Regions from separate parts of the Desulfoluna sp. HI9BLuna genome, predicted to be linked through region 3. Evidence: riboswitches for the same ligand, from Rfam matches in the RefSeq annotation. Region 3 holds a riboswitch; each other region holds the start of a gene.
The links. Region 3 has a riboswitch for cobalamin ahead of ACOYW0_RS01975 (TonB-dependent receptor plug domain-containing protein). Riboswitches for the same ligand answer to the same signal wherever they lie in the genome.
Positions count from the first base shown of each region.

Region 1 (7,237 bases), 2.7 Mb from region 3:
CTTTGCCGAAAAGGGATACGACGTCCGACCAGGGGATTTCAGGTTTCATGGTTTCCTCCGTTTTCAGGTGCCGGTTGCTGGCAGGTGGTACAGTTCGTTTTTCACCAGGTTGATGAGTGCGTCCCGCTCGTCTCCGGCAATGGCAGGCGCCACCATGCGCGTGCCCACAAAAAGGGAATACCCGATACGGGACAGAAGGCGCGCCCTGTCGGCATCACCGGAGACTTCCAAAAAGATGTTGAACAGGTAATCCATGCGCATGGCATCGACCCGCTCCAGAAATCGCAGGGCCAGGGCATCCCGCTGTGCCCATGCCCGAATGCTTGTTTCAGGGCCATGGGGCAGGTTGTTGGAGCTTTCCACAATGGCATCGAAGCGCGCAACCGCGTTGCCCGCGGTGTTTGCCAGTTGCATATTCTCCACCGTCCAGTTTTCCACCCAATGCTCCAGCATGCGCTCCAGGTAGTCGCTTCGGCCTTTAAAGTGGTGATAAAACGACCCCTTGGTGACATGCAGGGTGTTGCACAGGGCATCAATGGTCAATTGCTGAATACTGTGCTCCGCAAGGAGGTTAAGTCCGGCGTCCAGCAACTCAACGGCGCTGCGCCTGGCCTTTTTCTTCTCTTTGTTCTGTGGGTTGCTCAAAGCCGCTCTCCTTTTATTTAATACCATACGGTATGGTATGTTTGCATGGTGGCTTGCTGAGAGTCAAGGATAAGTGGAGAGTATTTTTGAAAAAGGTGGGGGGTAGCAGCCATGGGTACACCGAAAACCCGAGGGGCAGGAAACAGCATCATATAACAGGGGACACGCTTTTTAGGGCCAGTGTTTTGCTGGAACGAAGGGACAGATTGCGCTGGACTCAGTAAATGTGTCTGTGAGATACTTGCTGAGTGTATCTGCCTTGAATTAATGATAAACCCTTCTGGGTTTGTCTCCCCCATGCCGCCCGTCACAACCTCGCCTCACCATGCTTAATCTCACTGGTATAACCGTGTCCCCAAGGGCGACGGGAAAGGAAAAAAACGACCCATAACCCCATGAATCAAGGAGAAACGTCATGAGCACGAAGTTGCCGGTTTTCGCCTTGTTGTTTTTTTGTACCATGGTTGGGCTGCCCTCGGCCGGGCAGGCTGCCATGAAGATGACCACCGAGGTGCCCGCAGGCATTTCCACGCCGGACAAGCTGGAGACCTCCATCGGGGTGCTCACCGGTTTTGATGGGGTGCCTGATGCGCCCACGATCCAAAAGGTTTACGACCAGCTTGATCTCCAGCGTGCGACCCAGGCCTTTCTGGCCACCATTCCCATTGCCTCGATGTATGCCATGGAAAAAGGGCTTCTGGCATTCGGACCGGCAAACAGCACAGCCCTTCTCTTCGAAGATCTCATGGACTCCAAAGCGCTCTGGCTGACCCCGAACACCGTGTCGGTATATATGGCGGCCTGGATGGAGCTTGGCGAGGAGCCCATGGTCATTGAGACTCCGCCCAATGTGCTGGGGTTCATCAACGATGCCTGGTTTCACTATGTCGTGGATTTCGGCAACGCGGGCCCGGATAAGGGTGAGGGTGGGAAATTGCTCATCGTACCGCCCGGTTACAGGAAGGACGTGCCGAACGGGTACCATGTGGTAAGGTCAGACACATACGGGCATTGGGTGATCTGGCGGGGATTTCAGGTGGATGGCTCGCCCAAACCGGCTGTGGATGCAACCAGAAAGGCGTTTCGGATCTACCCCCTGTCAAAAAAGGGCAACCCTCCGGAGATGGCATTCGTGAATGTATCCGGTACCTACCACAACACCATCCACAGCATGGATTTTCATTTCTGGGAGGAGATCGACGCGCAGATCCAGGCCGAACCCGTGCAAGGGCTTGACCCTGAAATCCGTGGGCTCCTTGCCTCCATCGGCATTGAAAAGGGTAAAGAGTTCGCACCGGACGAGCGCATGAAGAACATTCTCACCGATGCCGCCAAGGTCGGTTCGGTGACGGCACGGGCCCTGACGGCCGTGCCCCGGGATCAACGCCATTACCTTTATCCGGGAGAGCGTGTCTGGACAAACCCCTTTATCAAGGGGCGCTACGATTTTCTTTTGGATGGTGCCCGGTTGCTGGATTCCCGGGTGTACATGCATTTTTATGCCACGGGGATCACCCCTGCCATGGCAAAAAAGAACGTGGGCAAGGGCTCGCAGTACGCCATTGCCTATCTCGACAAGGATGGCAACGCCCTTGACGGAAGCAAGACCTACAAGATCAACCTTCCCAAAGACGTACCGGCCAAGAATTTCTGGTCCTTTACCCTCTATGACAACCAGACCCGCGCCATGCTGCAGACCGACCAGCGTTTTCCCGGCATCGACAATCTTCGGAAAGGCCTGAAGCCGCGCAAGGACGGATCATACGATATCTACTTCAGCCCGAAGCCACCCAAAGGCCAGGAGAATAATTGGATCCAGACCGTGCCGGGCAAGGGGTGGAACACGATTTTGCGTCTCTACGGCCCCCTGGAGTCGTTTTACGACAAAACCTGGAAGCCCGGAGATCCTGAACTGGTTGAGTCGTCGAGCCTGTAACGGTCCCCTGGTGCCCCGCTGAGTCGGGTCCGATCAAAAATGAGTCGTCAATAAAAAGGGCCCCATGGGAACGATTCCCATGGGGCCCTTTGTGTTGTCTCTTTAAGCGCGGAAGCTTATGCGGCTGCAACCGTTTCGGTTTCGGTTTCAGTTGCGGCGGTGCTTCGGGCGTTAAGATCCGCTGCAGCAGTAAACAGCACGTCGGTGGAGCTGTTCAGCGCGGTTTCGGCGGAGTCTTGGATGACGCCGATGATGAAACCGGCGGCCACGACCTGCATGGAGATCTCATTGGGAACACCGAAGAGGCTGCAGGCAAGGGGGATCAGGAGGAGCGAGCCACCGGCCACACCGGAGGCCCCGCAGGCGGAGACGGAGGCGATGATGCTCAGCAGAAGCGCCGTTGCCATGTCGACCTGAATGTTCAGGGTGTGGACGGCAGCCAGGGTCATCACGGTGATGGTGATGGCGGCGCCGGCCATGTTGACGGTGGCACCCAGCGGAATGGAGACGGAGTAGGTGTCTTCGTTGAGGTCGAGGCGCTTGCACAGGTCCATGTTCACGGGGATGTTGGCCGCGGAGCTGCGGGTGAAGAAGGCGGTGACGCCGCTCTCACGCAGGCAGGTGAACACGAGAGGGTAGGGGTTGCGCCGGGTCATGAAGAAGACGATGGCCGGGTTGACGATGAGTGCGATGATGAGCATGGCACCCAAAAGAACCTGAAGCAGGTGGGTGTAGCCGGAAAGGGCTTCAAAGCCGGTGGTGGCGATGGTCTGTGAGACCAGGCCAAAGATGCCCAGGGGGGCAAACCGGATAACCAGCTTGACGATGCTGGAGACGCCGTTGGAGACGTCGTGCAGGAAAGTCTTGGTTGCTTCACCCGTATGCTGGAAGGCGATGCCCAGGGCAATGGCCCAGGCAAGGATGCCGATGAAGTTCCCCGTAGCCAGGGCGTTGATGGGGTTGTCCACGATTTTGAAGAGAAGGGTGTTGAGAACCTCCCCGATACCGTTGGGCGGTGTGGCTGCTGTGTCTGTGGCCACCAGGGTCATGTTGGTGGGGAAGAGAAAACTCAAGGTGACGGCTACGAGTGCCGCCATAAAGGTTCCCACCAGGTAGAGGCCGATGATGGAGCGCATGTTGGTGTGGGTGCCGCGCTTCTGGTTGGCAATGGAAGAGGCGACGATGACAAAAACGAGGATGGGTGCAACGGCTTTAAGCGCTTTGACGAACAAGCTGCCGAACAGGCCTGCGGAGTTTGCCGTATCCGGTGATACCTGAGCAAGGATGACACCTGCAATGATCCCGATCACAATCTGCAGTACCAGGCTTCCCGAAGCGATTTTTTTAAAAATCCCTGTCACTTGATTCATGAATTTCCCCCAAAGTTGGTTAAATATTCCTTAATTCCACTATCACCATTTCATAGGGGAAATATCGCTTATATGTCAATATTTTATTTCCATATAGGCTTATTCGTAACGAGGGCGTTATGTTTTTACGCATTCATGAATCTGAGGCCGAAATGTAGGTAGGAGGAGCTTCAACATTGTAAAATAAAGGCCAAATGGAGTTGTGAAGGAACATGGGGCGGCGAGATTGGAATCCCTTTTGGGGGAGTCGTAAAATTTGGGATGCCTATTGGTATGCCCTGAAACAGCCGGTACATTTAAGGTGCTCGAATAAAGTGAAAGAATGCGTAAAAACAGTCTTGCCAACTATCTGAAATCTTAGATAATGTTTCTTAAACGTTCTCTTTGGACGAATGCTTTTTTAAGGCCCTGATGGGCAAAGCGCATCCTCACGCCGCCTTCAAGGTGCTTTTCGCTACCCTTGTCGTCGGAGTTTTTTCCCCTTGACGCCCTTTGCCGGTTTCGTGTAGAGGATGGACAGTACCCGGTAACAGGGTACACATTCAATTTGTCATACGGTGTCATGCAAACGGAACTACGGTGAAAATCCGTGACGGTCCCGCCGCTGTAACCGGGTGGCCCGGCGCAGGTTGGTTTCTCCTCATCATGTGAAGAGATGCCAGCGGTCACTGCCTCTCCTGAAGGGGGGCGGGAAGGCGCGTCGGGAGCTCTTACCCCGGAAGTCAGAAGACGTGCATGAGACTCACGTGACCGAGTTCGATGGCAAAGGGCTCTGAGGTATATCTATGTACCTCAGAGCCCTTTTTTTATTGCCTGAAATCGGTGCGTTTCACCGGCACGGGTTGGTGCTGGTGGGAATGATCATGAAATTCCGGCGCTGTCTGTTTGTACTCCTTGCTTTCTTTCGACAGACGGATTTCATGGCGGCATCGGGTGATCTCCCGGGTGGAGCCGGGGCGCCGTCGGAGTCGGTGGCCGAACGAATCATGGTGGCGGTACTTTATATTTATGAGCCCGCCGATATGCTTGTAAGGAGAAGAGATACAATGGCTGTAGACAAGACCCAGATTGAATTGGCCCGGGAGGGCGTGGTTTCCCCCCAGATGCAGCAGGTTGCCGAAAAAGAGGGGCATGCCCCCGAGGTCATCCGTGACCTGGTGGCCAAAGGGGAGATCGTTATCCCCAACAACCCCAAGCACAAAGGCCCTGCCGTGGGCATCGGTACCGGCCTCCGTACCAAGGTAAACGCCTCCATCGGGACCAGCTCCGATATCTGCGACATCAAGAGCGAGATCGAAAAAGCCCTGGCCGCAGAGGAAGAGGGCGCCGATACCCTCATGGAACTCTCCGCCGGGGGGGACCTGGACCTTGTCCGCCGCGAGGTGCTGGCAGCCACCAACCTTCCCCTGGGCAACGTGCCCCTTTATCAGGCCTTCAAGGAGACCGGGCGCAAGTATCAGGATCCCTCCAAGCTCGACCCCGAATACCTTTTCGATCTCATTGAGCAGCAGCTCGACGACGGCCTCTCCTTCATGGCCATCCACTGCGGCATCAACCAGTACACCATTGAGCGCCTCCGCGCCCAGGGATTCCGGTATGGCGGTCTTGCCTCCAAGGGCGGCACCTTCATGGTGGCCTGGATGGACGCCACCAAGCGTGAAAACCCCCTTTACGAGCAGTTCGACCGCGTCTGTGCCCTCATGAAAAAATACGACGCCGTGCTTTCCCTTGGCAACGGAATCCGTGCAGGTGCCATCCACGACAGCCACGACCGCGCCCAGATGGCCGAGATGATCATCAACTGCGAGCTGGCCGAGCTAGGTCGCGAGATGGGCTGCCAGATGATGGTGGAAGGCCCCGGCCATGTGCCCCTGGATGAGATCGAGGGCAACATCATGCTTGAAAAGCGTATGAGCGGCAACGCCCCCTACTACGTCCTCGGCCCCATCCCCTGCGACACCGGCGCCGGGTACGATCACATCACTGCGGCCATTGGCGCGGCCAGCTCCGCCCGTTTCGGCGCAGACCTTATCTGCTACATCACCCCCGCCGAGCACCTGGCCCTGCCCACGGTTCAGGATGTGCGTGAGGGCGTGCGCGCCACCCGCCTTGCCACCCGCATCGGAGATATCGCCAAGTACCCCAACCGCCGCGAAACCGAGAAGCTGGCTGCCATGGCCCGTCGCGAGATGCGCTGGGACGATCTGGAAAAACACCTCCTTTTCCCGGAGGTGGCCAAGTCCATCCGTGCAGAGCGCACCCCCGAGCAGGAAGACACCTGCACCATGTGCGGTGACTTCTGCGCCATGAAAAAAGGGATGGAGGTTTTCCAGCCCGACATCAAAGGCGACAAGATCTACAAGGGGTAACCCAGGTTCGCGAATGCTCCAACCCTCGTACCTCGGGTTGTCGCATTCGCTGACGGGCTGTGCCCGTGATCAACGGTACGGGTTATTGACGTGTAGCCATTCAGCTTACAATGCCTCCGGTGGTCCTGCCGGAGGCAAGTTGAATCGTTACAAAGACGATTTGTTACGAACGACCATTTTGGTCCCCATGGTGCCATGTCTCCAACCACTGGCATCATGGGGGCGCATGTTTTGACTGGATTGATTGAGGAGGGGTTCTGAATGACATTGCTCGAAAAGACCATCGGTTCCATTGTGGGGATCGATCGCGGGATTGAGACGCTTGCCCTTGCCCGCCTGGCCGACCAGGCGCGGCCCCAGGGGAGTCTTGGGGTGCTGGAACCCCTGTCCGCCCGCCTTGCAGCCATTGCCGGTAAAATCGATGTGAAGCTCGAAAAGAAGGTGGTGGTGACCTGTGCCGGAGACCACGGCGTGGTGGAGGAGGGTGTGAGCCTGTTTCCCCAGGAGGTCACCGAGCAGATGGTCCACAACTTCGTGATCAAGGGCGCCTCCATCAACGTGCTGGCCAAGCACGCCGGGGCCGAGTCCCTGGCGGCCGACATCGGCGTCAAGGCCGATTTTGATCCGTCTCTTCCCATCATCCATAAAAAGGTGGCCAGGGGCACCGAGAACTTTACCAAAGGGCCTGCCATGACCCGCGAGCAGGCTGTGGCAGCCATTGAGGCCGGCATTGAGATTGTGAACGAACTCGTGGCCGAAGGCGGGCTGGACATGCTCGGCACCGGGGACATGGGGATCGGCAACACCACCCCCTCCACGGCCATTATCGCCGTGCTCTCCGGGGAAAAGGTGGAAGACCTTACCGGGCGGGGCACGGGCATCAACGATGAGGCCCTTCAGCGCAAAATCGACGTGAT
Region 1 is NZ_CP186555.1:4,227,885-4,235,121, forward strand. Features, by position in the region: gene ACOYW0_RS17120 (pyridoxamine 5'-phosphate oxidase family protein) at 1-49, opposite strand, end outside; gene ACOYW0_RS17125 (TetR/AcrR family transcriptional regulator) at 64-645, opposite strand; gene ACOYW0_RS17130 (DUF1254 domain-containing protein) at 1,061-2,581, shown strand; gene sstT (serine/threonine transporter SstT) at 2,698-3,951, opposite strand; cobalamin riboswitch at 4,479-4,704, shown strand; gene thiC (phosphomethylpyrimidine synthase ThiC) at 4,998-6,320, shown strand; gene cobT (nicotinate-nucleotide--dimethylbenzimidazole phosphoribosyltransferase) at 6,582-7,237, shown strand, end outside.
Region 1: it holds a riboswitch for cobalamin, as region 3 does, so the genes downstream of both, thiC (phosphomethylpyrimidine synthase ThiC) here and ACOYW0_RS01975 (TonB-dependent receptor plug domain-containing protein) in region 3, are expected to answer to the same signal.

Region 2 (7,237 bases), 230 kb from region 3:
CATTGACACGGCATACCGGGCCCAGACCTCTTCATCTCCCATGTCTGTCTCTTTTGAGGGCAGGGGAGGACCTTTTTTGACCAGCGCTGAGAGATCGGCAATGGCACGTTCCCGCATGGACGCTATTTGCCTGAGCATGTCGCTGAAGCATGTCGGGCTCCCTTCCACAAGGGAGGTTTGTGTAAAAGGCGTGTTCTGGTATAGATGGTTGCTTTTTGTCACCAAGCCCATGGCTGTGAGGCCATTTAAAAAGAGCCTGGTATTTTCGAGGTGGGTTCCCAGGGCCTCAGCCACCTCACGGGATGATCTGGGTTCCTTCAGCTGATTAAACACCTTCAGCTCCATGCCGACGAACAGAAGCTTTGATTGAACCGGGCCCGTCATTATTTCATACAGCGTGCTAAAATCTGCGTCTATTTTCGGGGAATAGGGCATGATGCCGCTCCTTATGTAAGTCTCTATTGTTACGTAGAAAGCCTAAATGCGAGGCCTTTGCCTGGCCTGGGGATCGTGAGGGCCGAGTGCTCCGGTAGGTGGAAAAGAGGGGCACCCGGCTTGTTCGTAGGGCAAGAATATCGCCTTGAAAACGGCAACTTACTTTTTGCGCCCAGAGACGTCGGTGTTTAAAAGTAATAACTGGTCGTAATGCCGATTGTTCTGGGGTCGCCATCCTGGACCAGCTCGCCAAGGCCCATGGCGCTGTTGTCGAACAGAGCCGTGACGTATTCTTCATCCAGCAGGTTTTTGCTCCAGACTTCCACCTTCCAGCTCTCGGCTTCGTACCCAAAGCGAAGGTTTACGATCTCGTATGCTTCCTGTTTGGTGTTGTTTTTGGGGTCTCCGTAAAACTCACCTGTGCCGAGGAGTTCCGCCCTTGTGAACAATCCATTTTCAAGGAAATAGGATGCGCCCAGGTTGTAGGTGTACTGCGGGACATTGGGGAGGCTGTTTCCGTCAAAATCATAAAAAGAGCCGTCCTGTTGCAGGGCCTTCCAGTCGTCGAACTCTGATTTGACGTACCCAAAGCCGGAGAACAGGTCCAGGCCGGGAAGGGGGCGGGCCTGAACTTCCAGTTCCACGCCCATGCAATGGGCCTTTGCCGCGTTGTTTATGGACGTGCCTGCGGCAAAGGACCACTCCACCACCTGTTTGTCGTCGATATCGATGTAAAAGGCAGCCAGGTTGGCAATGAGCCGCTCATTCAGCCACGATGTCTTGATACCTGCCTCGTAGTTCCAGGTGTATTCGGGATCATAATAGAACGCCTCTTTATCGCTGGGCATGTAGCCATAGTTGTACCCGCCGACCATGTACCCTTTGGACGCCGTGGTATACGCCATGACATTGCCGGTAAGGTCATAGGCAATGGAGAACTTCGGGAGCCACTCATTGTAATCCAGCTTTTTGTCCTGATCGATGACCCCGGCCCCGCCTTTGCCCGTCATGGTTCCGTGCAGTTGCTGATGGTCAAATCTCAGGCCTGCCGTCAGGTGCATTTTATCCAACACCGTGACCGTGCACTGTCCGAATCCTGCATACCCGTCGATGTCGATATCGGTGTCGGCCTTCATGGCCCAGGCTTTTCTCTCGCTTGTTACTTCGGTTTCCTCCTTGAACCCGTATATTCCCGCGAGCCATTGAAAGGGCCCTTGGTTGTCCGGGGAGAACAGCCTGACCTCCTGGCTCATATGGTCGATGCTGTATTTGTTTGGCGAAGCCCCCCAGTTGAGGGGGCCCAGGTCATTGGTGCAGTCCATATCGGTGCTGTAGCTGTGGGAATAGTTCCGTAGCCCGGTGACGGAGGTCATGTTGAAGGACTCGCCGGAATACTTCATGTTCAGTGTCTGGCCGTTGCCTTCCTGGCGGGAGTACTCATCGGCGTCGTTGTGGCTGATGGTGTTATAATCCGTTGCATACGGTCCTGTGCGGTACCTGTAGGAGTTCTGCTGGTCATCGGTGTCCATGAAATCGGCTGTGAAGGACAGGTCCCACTGATCCGTGGGGGTCCACCTCAGGGTGGCGCGGCCGTTCTTCTGGTCTTTTTCAGCGCTTTTATCATCGCCGTTGCATGTGTTTGTGATGAAGCCGTCGGAGATACTTGCTTGAGCCGCAACGCCCAGATAGAGGGTGTTTTCGATAATGGGTCCGCTTGCGTTCATCCCGGCCCGCCAGGAGTCGTAGCTGCTGTATTCGGTGAAAAGCTTTCCCTTGAACTCATTGTCCGGCTGCCTGGTCACAAGGTTGATGACGCCGGATTCACTGTTTCGACCGTACAGGGTCCCTTGGGGGCCCCGCAAAACCTCAGCCCTTTCAAGGTCGAGCAGTTCGGTGTTGTACATGTAATGCAGCGGGAAATTGACCCCGTCCACATAAAACCCGGTGGGAGAGTAAATGGAGGTTGTAAAGGAGGAGACACCCCTTAAAACCAATAAATTCTCCGCCGAGGATTCGTTCATGAACAGGTTGGGGACATAGCGAACAAGATCACTCATGTCCTTGCTGCCGGAATCTTCGATGTCGGTGCCGGTGAAGACGGACAGACTCATGGGGACATCCTGAACATGCTCTTCTACTTTTTGGGCCGTAACCGTTACGGGCTCAAGCCGAAAAGGTGACGATTCTTTTTTCTGCTCCTGTGCCATCGCCAAAGACGCTGATAATGGGGATAGAGCCACCAGTACAACGAGCAGCGACGCCATAAAACCCTTTGGAAATCGATCTCTGTTTCTATTCATGACCTGTTCCTTAAAGCTGAATCTGTTACGAGTGATGGGCCTGAACTTAAGGGGCAAACCGCAGTTCAGCGCATCAGAGTTGCCCTTGCAGCCTCGTTGCCACAAGGCGCTGATGACGGATCATCAGAGTGGGCACCCGGCTCCTTTGAAGGGTGAAAAACGATAAAAATAAAGCCATCATGTAATGGTATAGCCGCAATATAGCGCCGCTGTTCATGGGGTGAAATGGGGGTGGTATGACCGAAACGGATTCTTGCATGACCTGGATGGATTTTTGAACGGAATCGGCTTTGACGGAGGCAGTCTTCCTCGGTGTGCTGTTGCCTGATTTTTGCCTTAGCCGTGCTTCGGCCCAAAGCAAAGGGGGCTCAGGCTTCCGGGAAAAGAGGAGGCTTAAGGCATGGCGCTGAAGCATGTGTTGCTTCGGTAAATACTCGGCCTGATGCCGAATTTGGTTTTAAAGGCATCGGAGAATCGCCCCGCGTCCATATAGCCAACTTGATACGATATCTCCTTGATATTCATGTTGCCCTCTTCCAGAAGCTGGCGGGCTCTCTCCATCCGATGCTCATGTAAATAGCCGAAGGCCGTTTGCCCACAGACCTGCCTGAACCCGTGCTTGAGCTTGAAATCATTCAGCCCGACTCGACTGGCAAGTTCCAGCAGTGATGGCGGGGTCTGCATATTCTCGACGATAATGCCCATGGCCTCATGGACACGGTCTATATCGGAAGGGCGAAGCGGAGCGGTTTTTTTTATGCTGTTTCTGGCAATGGCAGCCTGTTCAAGTTGAAGCGATATCAACTCAAGGGCCTTGCTTTCGAGGAAGACTCGTTTGATCAGGCCCTGATACGGGCAATTGAGAAGCTGGTGAAGGGCGGTTTGCATGGCAGGGGGCATGGAGCCCGCATAGTGGTAATGGGTCTTGGGGCACCCCTCCATAACAGCCCGGAGATCGGCGGGGGCTTGCTCCATATCCCCCCGGGAGAACATGCCCAACACGACCGGGTCGACCTGGATGTGGAGCATGTGAACGGGTTTTTCAGGGGGAAATTGGCTGTACCCTTGGGAATTTGGAAAACAGGATACGGTGCATGTGCCTGTTTCTGCCTGGATGATTGTCGGCTTGGGTTTCCCCAGGTTGACTATGGATCGGCCGCTTCCTGAGAGTACAAAGCAAAAGAGCAGTGGGGACCGCTCCATTTCGAAATGGGAGGTCACGCCTTCGGCATAGGTTGCCTTGGTAAGAATCAAGGAGAGCCCGGGCCTTAGGGGGATCTCTTTGGTCCATCCCTTCTCACCGTTTTCGGGCCGCCTCAGTTCAAGGTCCATATGATCTGAAACGATGTCGTCGGAACGTTGATGCCTTAATTCGGAGTCCATGCAGCACACCCTTTACACACGGTTTGTTTAAAAACGTAGCCCGCATGGTGTCTGAATGGCGGCAAAGGAGTGATATCAAAACATCGTGTGACGTGCTTTATTGCCTGGCGGGTGCCGATACCTCCGGTATGTGCTCAGGCAATAAAAAACCCACACAGGATCTTGCCTGTGTGGGTTACCGTTTTTCATACCACAACAACGTCATCACTTTGGTGCCATAAAGTGATGACACATCTCCATTCAGGTAAGTCTTCTGACTCCCGGATCATCCTACTGGCTGCGCCTTCCCGTCACAGTGTGGCAGTGGCCGTGTGCAGCGTTCGTCCCCGGTTACAGCGGCGGGCCCGTTCCTGATTTTCACAGGATTCCTTGTTATACTGATTTTATTCAGTACCTGAAGTCAGGGCCGAAGCAAATATCGAAGAAACCAAATGAAACCCTCCGGCTGCGTGGTGAGTCACCAGCGCGTTGCCCACGGTGTTCGGGTTACTTCATCACGGCATTCCCAGGGAATGTGTTCTTATCTGCTTGGGCCCCTGTATGTCTGCCAGAATACATTGTCGAAGAGGGGATATCCCATCGGCTGATCATGAACTGCACATAAAAAAGGCAATCGGCATCATAATCCTTTGCCAACAATTATTCTGGATTTATTGAATTGTCATTACATGAGGGGTTTATGGATGTCAAACGGAAAAGGTTCTGGCTAGGTGAAGATTTGTATTTGGATATGTGGTGAGCATCATGTGGTCTCGTTTATGTGGGAGTGGCGGGGGGGCTGGTGAGGCAGGTGGAGCTATGCACTCTTCGGCTTAGGAATCCTTATGCTGAGCGGGAGATTATCGACGTTTAAAGAGGCAGAAATTGGTAGGACGCTTTATCTTTTACGTTTGCCCAATGTCAAGGCCCTCCTCTTTTTCTGACGCAGCGGGAGGCAATTGCCTTTGAGATCAGTGTCGTGGGGCTGTTTTTAGGTGGCCTGGGGCTGGTTGTTCATGTTGCGTTTACACCCTTTTACCTTGGTAGGCCGTATGCGGGGCGGGTAACAACTATATCTGTTACTCCGACGGGATGAAGCATATCGTGAAATGTGTAGGTGCGACCCATTCATTCCCGTATCTTTCGATACGGGCTTGATGCGTTGCGGGAAAATTTCCATAGTGCTGAGCAGATTCTGAAACCAAAGCATCCAAAAACGTTGAAATAAAAGGACTGCGAACCTTTAGATTACAAAGAACATCTGCTCAAATGGTCACGTGAGGTATTTCTATTCCTGTACAGATATCAATAATATTACTTATTGATTAAGTTGATTCCAAATTTTGTATATGCATTTTTGGTTTTTAGGGGGATATTCGAATCGGTGACTAAAAGATCCACTTTAGAAATATCGCTCACTTTGATAAGAGATGTCGATTCCAACTTACTGCTGTCGGCAATAATGATTGCTTTTTGGCTAATATCTAAAAGTTTTTTTTGAATCTGAACCTCTTCCAAGGGATAGTCTGTAATTCCTGTTTTCAGAGAGAAGCTGCTGACACTTATAAATGCTTTATCTATAATAAATTCATCTAATATTCTTTCGGTTATTTTTCCGAAAAATGCTTGCTCTTTTACATTCAATATCCCACCAGCAAGAATGACATTAAACCCTTCAATATCCGATAATTTATTTATAATGGTTAATGAATTCGATATGACAGTTAGTTTTTTAAATTTTTTTGTTATCAATTTTGCAATTGCAAGGTTTGTGGTGCTGTCATTTAGAGCGATTGAATCTCCTTCTTCAATAAGTTTTACCGCAATTTTTGCAATTTCGGCCTTTTCTTCTAACGATCTCTTTTCTCTATTAGAACGACTAAAACTCTTGACTTTCGCTTTATTCAATATGGCTCCGCCATATACTTTTTTTATGATATCGTCGCTTTCTAACGCCTCTAAATCTCTTCTGACTGTCTGCAGAGATACATTGAAAAGTTCTGTCAGGTAGGAGACTTCTATCTGTCCTTTTTCTTCTAATAACTGTATGATTTTTTGTTTGCGTTCTTCGACTAACAAATAAAGACCTCATTTTTCTTTAAACTATGAAATTTAGCGCAATTTGAGTTTTATCATCCCAAATAGGCCTCTTATGCATTTCTTTGAATTGTAATAGATCCTTCTACAATACCAATACCAGCATAGCACATGCAACTGGTTCCTATATCAGCATTAAGATACTGAAGGGAAGAAAGATTTTATCTGTCCATTATTCTATAATATTCAGAATTAATGTCGAGAAATTTTCTTGTCCCTTCTATGACCAAGAAAGCTAATTATTTTTCAAGGGTAGTTTCAGTACCTGCTTTTCAGGTTCGGATATAATGTATGTGTAAAATTGACTGAACAGTAATTAATTGTGATATTATTTATAATAAAAGCCCACGGAAAGCTCCGTGGGCTAACAGATTAATTTGTCACGAGTATTTTTTCATTATTGGCAACCTTATCATCATTGGCTTTTTTTTCTCTGTTGGTTATTCCTACTAGGATACTACTTATAATAAATCCGAGTAAAGCAAACCCAATCATTAGAAGGAAGACTATTCTATATCCTGTGTAACCTGGGAATTTGTCTAACATTTTGCCAAAAAGCGAATAACAGAACATTGCAGGTGCATATCCAATAAAGCTCCCAATAGCCATTGCTGATCCAGAAATTTCATCCGGAATATTTATCTCTCCCATTGGCGCAAAGAAGATCGCTCTTTGTGTGAAGATAATCGACCCAAATCCAAGGGTAAATACCATCCCAATATATACATTCATTGATTCATGCGGAAGCATTATAAATATAATCATTCCAACAACTGAAAGAAGGAATGAGAACCTCAGATACTTACTTGGTGATTTGAATGTTTTATCTGCTAAAAATCCACCTATAGGCCCCCCGACCATCTTCAGTCCATATTGATTTATTACTCCGTAAGCTCCAATAAGTGTTACAGGCAGCCCATAGATATCTTTCAGGAACGGAATAAAATACGTAAGTCCACAGTATACGGCATACACAGAAAATATAGTGAAAGAAACTATCCATATCTCTTTGCATTTAAGAGCTTTCAGGACTCCTTCAAACT
Region 2 is NZ_CP186555.1:757,318-764,554, reverse strand. Features, by position in the region: gene ACOYW0_RS02805 (methyltransferase) at 1-435, opposite strand, end outside; gene ACOYW0_RS02800 (TonB-dependent receptor) at 624-2,642, opposite strand; gene ACOYW0_RS02795 (helix-turn-helix transcriptional regulator) at 3,129-4,118, opposite strand; cobalamin riboswitch at 4,345-4,531, opposite strand; gene ACOYW0_RS02790 (DeoR/GlpR family DNA-binding transcription regulator) at 5,412-6,176, opposite strand; gene ACOYW0_RS02785 (MFS transporter) at 6,567-7,237, opposite strand, start outside.
Region 2: it holds a riboswitch for cobalamin, as region 3 does, so the genes downstream of both, ACOYW0_RS02795 (helix-turn-helix transcriptional regulator) here and ACOYW0_RS01975 (TonB-dependent receptor plug domain-containing protein) in region 3, are expected to answer to the same signal.

Region 3 (7,237 bases):
CGTCTCCGTGGATGGCGGCGGTCAGCGCCAGGACAGGGCCCGGTTTCGCTCCGTTGATGACGATGACCGGGGTTCCCACCGTCACCCCGCCCGGCGCCTGGACAGAGAACCATTTCAGGGTTTTCATGGTGCCGGGTTCGACGGTCTCGCCAATGATCTTGAAAGGCTTTGTCGTGGGGGCCCCGAAGGTCTCCTTGATGGGCTTTGTCTCATGGGCAGGGGGGGGCGCTGCGGGGGGCTCAGCCTCGCTTTTGTCGGTGATGGTTTCCGTGGCAAAGGCCGGAAAGGCAAGGCACAGAATCAGGAAAAGCAGCCGGTGGGTTTTCATAATCCTCCTTGGTCCTTCAGGTGTTGCGTCATGTATGGCGGCTGTGGAGCCGATCCCGTCGATTTTGGCAGGCGGGTAGGGGGGCTTGTCACATGGGCATGTTTGAGGGGGTGACGGCGGGTCCGTCGTGCGTGTGTCGTGCAAGCAAACACGGCAGGCCCGGCAACTTTTCCTTTTGTACCCTGTTTCTGTCGGAAGTGTCTATTCTTTTTCGGGATGTTGCTTTTGAGGGCTGGGGGTTGACGAAACGGGGAGGGGGCATGGCCTTGTCTTCCCGTTTCGTTTTTTTTGCCGCTATCAGAACTTGACCACGTCCACCATCTGCTTGAGCTGATCGGAAAGGTTTTTCAGCTTTTCAACGTTGTCGCCGATCTGGGTGCTGTTGGTTGACATCACACCTGCGGCGTGGTCGACCTGGTTGATGTCATGGGTGATGTCGCCTGCCACAACAGCGCTATGGGCGATGCTCTCTGTGATGTCCTGGTTTCCTTTGGAGGCCTGGGCAATGTTATCGGCGATCTCCTTGCTTGTGACCGACTGCTCCTCAATGGCCGAGGCAATGGTGGTAACCAGTTCATTCAACTTGGTGATGACATCGGAGATGCCCTGGATCTCTACGATGGCGTCACTGGTTGCGCCCTGGATCCCGTCGATGCGGGTCTTGATCTTGTGGGTTGCCTCGGAGGTCTGTACCGCCAGCTCCTTGATCTCTCCTGCCACCACGGCAAAGCCTTTGCCCGCTTCACCGGCCCGTGCGGCCTCGATGGTTGCGTTTAATGCAAGGAGGTTGGTCTGCTCGGAGATCTCCTTGATGGCTTCGGTGACCTGGCCGATTTCATGGGCCGATTGTCCCAGGGCATCGACCTTGGTGGAAGCCCTGCGGGAGAGGACAACCGCGTCGTCGTTGATTCCTCGGGCCGTGGCCGTGTTGCTGCCGATTTCATTGATGGTGGTGGTCATTTCTTCCAGGGCGGCGGCCACCATGTTGATGTTTGTGGCGGACTGCTCTGTTGCAGCGGAAACCGAGTTCATGTTGGCACTCATTTTCTCTGCTGCTGCGGCCACGGCGTTGGATTTGCCGGAGGTCTCGGCCGAGCCGGATACCATCTGGGTCGACACGGTGCCGAGTTCTTCGGTGGCGGAGGTGAGGGTGTGTACCCCGGACCGGATATTGGAGAAGGTTTCCCGGAGTTTGATGGCCATGGTTTCCATGTCTTTGTAAACGCCGTGGAGCTCGTTGTTCCTGTCGTAGGTGAAGGTGATGAGGAAGTTGCCTCCGGAAATGTTGCGGGCCACCTTCGCGATTTCTGCGGGGTCGCAGCCCAGCTGCCTCAAGACGCTGCGGGTCAGGCCGATGACAACGAGAACGCCTATGAGCAGGGCCCCTGCGCTCATGACGATGATCAGGACGATCCCCCGGTGGTTGGATGCCTTCAGGCGGGGGCCGATCTGATCCTGGACCCCCTTGATGTCGAGTTTAATTTCATCGATAAGGTCTGCCACTTCGGGGCCGATACGGTCCAGGGTGCCCTCAATGACCTGGTTGCGGGTGTTTCGAAGGGAAAGGGCCTGGGCAAAACCTTGCAGGTAAAGGTCTTTCTCTTTTTGGATGTTGGAAAGAGCCGTGGTGTGGGCCTCTGTCTTTGCAAGGTGGTCCAGGGCCTCTTGCATCAAATCGAATTCGGAGGCCACCCGGTCGGCATCGGACCGGGCATTGCTGACGAAAAAGGCGGTCCTGTGAACCCGGCCGATGAGCATGTGTTCCATGGCAACCCCCGCTCCATAGGTCACTTCGGTGTCGCGTTCCCGGTTGGCCGACTCCAGGAGCTCTGCGAGCAGGGTTTCCATGGCCTTGCCCCTGGGGTTCAGGACGTCTCCGATGATTTGTTCTTCTTGCTTTTGAAGGTTCACCACCTTGGTGAAGGCTTCGTTGTAGCGGCTAACGGAAGCGTCGATCTCCCGGATTCTTGCGGCACGGTCAGGGTGGTTGATGTTCCCGGTTGCCCGTTTCAGCAAATCATCCATCTTCTCATAGTACCCCAGGAACTCTTCCCGGTTGGTCTCGTTCCCAGAGATAAGGAACTCTTTGACGTTCATCCGCGTCATGAGCATATTGGCCTGAATCTGGCCGGAAAGGTTGGCGTTGCGGGCCATTTCCCGGTACTCCGTAAAACCGTTGGATGCATTGTTCAATGTGACGATTCCCAGCAGAGTGGTGGCGGCCAGCAGGCCCAGTACCGTGGTAAATCCCAGGATGAGCTTGGATTGAAGAGTCATGGTTTTCAGGGTGTTCATGGGGGTATTCTCCTAATCAAGAGGTGCTTCGAAGATCAAAAAAAACGTGTGGCTCCACACTTCGCGCACAAGTCCGCAGATCGAGGTGGCTGTCGAAAAGCGTGCCGATGCCATGGCTTAAGACAGGAAGGTGTCCAACGTATTTTAGTGAAAAGCTGTCAACGGGTTGAAAAACCGGGACACACGTATCCGAAGAAAAGGCGCGGAACCCTTCAGGGGGTGCGGTGAGGTGGTTTTTGATTCTCAGGGTTGGTTGATGAGTCGTGAAGAGTCAATGGGCAGGCGTGTGGGAACATGGCAGGCAGGCGGTTGCCTGTCTGTGCGTCGATCTTTTTTCCAGATTCCCGGCCAGGGGGTGTTGTGTCCTTTCGTAGGGGTTATGATGTTTTATGAAATATCTTATAAAAATCACGAGAGCTAATAGCCCAACTTGTGCTGACAGTCAATCAGAAAAAAGTAAAAAAGTGAGGATTTGACTCGGACAATATTCCTACTCCTTGAAAAGTAACATTGGCAAATGCGATTGTGTCGCGTGTATTTCTGGTTTTTTTTCGGGGGGATAGGTGCGGGTGAACTTTCTCGGGCCTCGGAGGGGTTCACCGTGGCTCCGCAGGAGGGGGGAGAACTTACCCCGGATATTGCATGAGAAAGCAATCATCCAAAAGGATGATATATGATTTTGGATAGCCACAATAAAAATGTTAGCATTTTTTGAAAATGCAAAATGTAAATCAGCGTTTGCTGTTTGATTTTCTCACACTTCGGGCGAACCGGGCTATTGCCGGTTGCAGGCCGTGGGGGAGGCTTTTCATCACGGGCCTGCCATGGCCTGTTTTCCTTGGCACGGCACGAATGCGTTGACATCTCGCTGACGGTAGGATACTTTTCCTCCCATTCTTTAGAAATGGCCCTGGCCATTTCGGACATAATATTCAGGTGCCGGCCGATCAGTGGCCTGCATAACAAGGAATCCTGTGCAAATCAGGAACGGGCCCGCCGCTGTAACCGGGGACGAACGCCGCATCAACGCCACTGTTGAATCTCAACGGGAAGGCGCGGCCAGTAGATCGATCCGGAAGTCAGAAGACTTACCTGAATAGCTGGGTAGATTTTTCACTCGTGGATAAGGGTGGAAACGTGCATTGTGGAATGAAAACGGTATCCCACACAGGCTTTGATCTGTGTGGGTTTTTTTGTTCTCCGGCGCAGGCGGCGCCGGGGGGAAAAAGACCCGCACGGTATGTGGCTTTTCCGTGGCCGGGCTTTTCTGGCTACGGGTGTTTGGGGAATGGGGCGAGCCGCCCTTTTCCCGGGCATGCATGGGGACCGGATGGAAACGCACGCCTCTTTTCTCCATGCCTGCTGATTTAATCATCAAAGAATGTGAGGAACGAGGTATGCTGAAACGTCATGTGAAACACCTGGCCTGTACGGGTGTGGCGGCCATTTTTTTATGCTCTGCGGGGGTTGCGCCCTCAGCAGCAAAGGGCGCTGACGCCTTGGGGGAAGTCGTGGTCACGGCAGAACGCTTTCCCACCGGGGAAAAAGAGAGCTCCCGGTTTGTCACCATGTACTCATCGGAAGAGCTCATGGAGACAGGAGCCAATAACCTGGCCCAGGCCCTGAGGCGAAAAGGAGGCTTCTCCTACAAGTCCTTCGGGCCCCAGGGGGTCTCCTTCGGCGGCATGAACAGTGAGATCACGGCCCGGGGAATTTCCAAGGGCACCCTGATCCTGGTCAACGGCTGCCCTGTTCAGGGTGCCGCCGGCCAGGGGTACGACCTGGACATGATCCCCCTGGAGCAGATCGAGCGGGTGGAGGTGATGAAAGGGGCGGCTTCCACCTTATACGGGGCCGACGCCCTTGCCAGCGTGGTCAACATCATCACCAACAAGAACGCCAAGGCCACCCAGGCATCCGTGTCCGTGGAGGCAGGCTCCCACGGGCATCGCACGGCAAGCGCAGAGCTCAGCAGCCCCCGTGTGAACGTCGGGGTCTCTTACGCTCACCTGGACGCGGTGGACAAGATTTCCCAGACCACCTACCCGGATGACCCCTCCGATAATTATTTTTACTCGCGGGACGCTGTGGATAGCGGCGGCCTCAACCTCAACGCCACCCTGGCAGATGGCCTCTACGTCGACTACCTGGGAAGCCTCAGCACCACCGGGTACACCAAAAACAAAAATGCGGGCGGTGTGGATAAGGAAACGGAGCAGGAGCACGCCAAGCACTTTGCCGACATCCGATTTGAAAAAGAGCACGTCAGGCTCAAGGCCTTCGGCTATCTGGACCAGCTGGACCGCGAGGAGCTGACCAGTAAAGGGCTCACCGATGAGTGCAACAAGAACTACAACTACGGGGTGCAGGGGGATTACCGGACCACCTTGGCCGGGGTGGAGCTGACCGCCGGAGGAGACTATGTCTACCGGGGTGCCGATTACAGCGAAAAATACGGCAGGCACCACCGGGACGATATTTCAGCCTTTGTGCAGACGAAAAAGACCTTTGCCGATTCCCTCACCGTGGTGCTGGGGTTTCGTGAACAGCTGATCTACGATGGAAACGGTGACAACAAGGACTACGACATCTTCCTGCCTTCTGCCGGGGTCACCTACCGGGTCTCCTCCGGCCTGAACCTTTTTGCCAACGCCGGAAAGGCATTCAAGGCACCTACCTTCAACGACCTGTACTACAAGGGCGATGCCCTCACGGGCAACCCGGATCTCGACCCCGAGAGCGGCTGGACCTACGAGGGCGGGATCAAGTACGACAACGACTACATGAGGGTTCGCCTGGCGTGTTTTTATATGACCTTCGAAGACAAGATCGAGTCCATAACCGTGGATAAGGTAACCACCAAGTTCAACGCAGGCGACTACGAGTCCACGGGGGTTGAGTGGGAGACCTCCTTTTACCCCTTTGTGAACCAGGCCTCGTTCCTGGACGCCGTCTCCCTGGATGTGGCCGGTTACCTGGCCGATACCACGGCCGAAGACACCGATGGGGAAGAGTACCAGGCCGCCCCTGAATTCCAGACCTCGGTGGGGGTGTCCTATGTCACCGAACCGCTGGTCCTCAACCTTGCCGTGGATATCTTGCGGGAGCGGGAGAGAAATCTCCCCAGCTACAACCCGGTTCATTTTGCCGGAAAGCTGGCCTGCTGGAAGGGGTACCTCACTTTTGGCGTGGACAACATGTTCGACGACACCGTGGTGACCTGGGGGGACAACACCCCCGACAAGTCAAAGCACTACGAATACTACGACCTGGGCCGCACCTACAAGCTCGGGTATGAGTTGATCTTTTAATCCGGGTAGTTCATGAAACAATAATCGTTTCAAAAGGATAACTTGAATATGGGTTTACTCGGTCCATGACATATCCGGGTTAGCCTTTTCGATTCACTGGCCCCCCGCGCCGTTCCCGCCGCGGGGGGCCACCTCAAAGCTGCTCCTTCCTCCCCAGTCCCTTTCCGAACCGGAGAATCGCCTTCCAACCATCAAGATGTTGAGGACGTTCCTGTATGTAACAGGCCCCTTTATGCAACAAGCCATGGGGCTGTTGTGCCCTGATTGGGCTGGGCGGAATGCCCTGCTTTTTTCAGGGGGATGGGCAGGGGCTTGCTGTGATCATGGGGGGCACACAGTCAATGTGAGTAATTCTTGATAATTTTTGTCAAGAATTGACAGGGGGTGGCGGTGTGGGTTGGGAAAAATGGTGTGCTGTGAGTATATGTCATATAATCAATTTATTATCCTTTTTATCTTGGGCGTTCCCGTGTGGGGAAAGGGCGATTGACTCTGTGGGCGGAAGTAGATATATTTCCCTCGTCTTGAAACGGGTTTTTGTGATTTTTTTCGTTTGATGGGCCGGATTTGGGGGAGTCCTGCCTCGTTTTATGCAGGGATGGTGAGGATGGAGGACATATTGCATTCGTCTTCGGACGGAATCTGGATCTGGGATGCCTTTGGCCGTGTGATCGCCGTGAACAAAAAAGCCGAGGAGCTCGGGGGTATCCGGGCGGATTCTCTTATCGGCCGGTGTTATATTGAGCTGATCCAGAATGGCCTCTACGATCGCTCCGTGGCCCATGACATCTTCCGCAGTCGGTGCCAGGGGGTGACCCAGGCGGCATCCCTTCGAACGGGAGTGCGTACCATCAACACCGGAACCCCGTATGTCAACGAGCGTGGTGAGATCGTCCGCATCGTTGTCAAGGAGAAGGAGATATCCCACTTAAGCGATGAGGCGGCCCTTTCCGAGGTGAGCCGGATCCGGTCAGGCTTCGGCGAGTCCTTTGAGGATCCCGGGGTGGTCTCCCTCGGCAGGTACGAGGTGGTGGCCAAAAGCCCGTTGTACCGACGTTTGTTGAAGCGGAGCTTTAAGCTGGCCGATGCCGGGGTCTCACGCCTTTTGGTCCTGGGAGAGTCGGGGACCGGCAAAGGGCTCCTTGCCCGGTTGATCCATGAAAAGAGCAGGCGCAGGGAGCACCCCTTTGTGCAGCTGAACTGCGCGGCCGTACCCGAAAACCTGTTGGAGTCCGAGCTCTTCGGGTACGACGGGGGCGCCTTTACCAGCGCCAGGGCCCAGGGGAAAGAGGGCTTGTTTGAG
Region 3 is NZ_CP186555.1:529,733-536,969, reverse strand. Features, by position in the region: gene ACOYW0_RS01985 (succinylglutamate desuccinylase/aspartoacylase family protein) at 1-328, opposite strand, end outside; gene ACOYW0_RS01980 (methyl-accepting chemotaxis protein) at 626-2,623, opposite strand; cobalamin riboswitch at 3,541-3,733, shown strand; gene ACOYW0_RS01975 (TonB-dependent receptor plug domain-containing protein) at 4,021-5,934, shown strand; gene ACOYW0_RS01970 (sigma-54 interaction domain-containing protein) at 6,542-7,237, shown strand, end outside.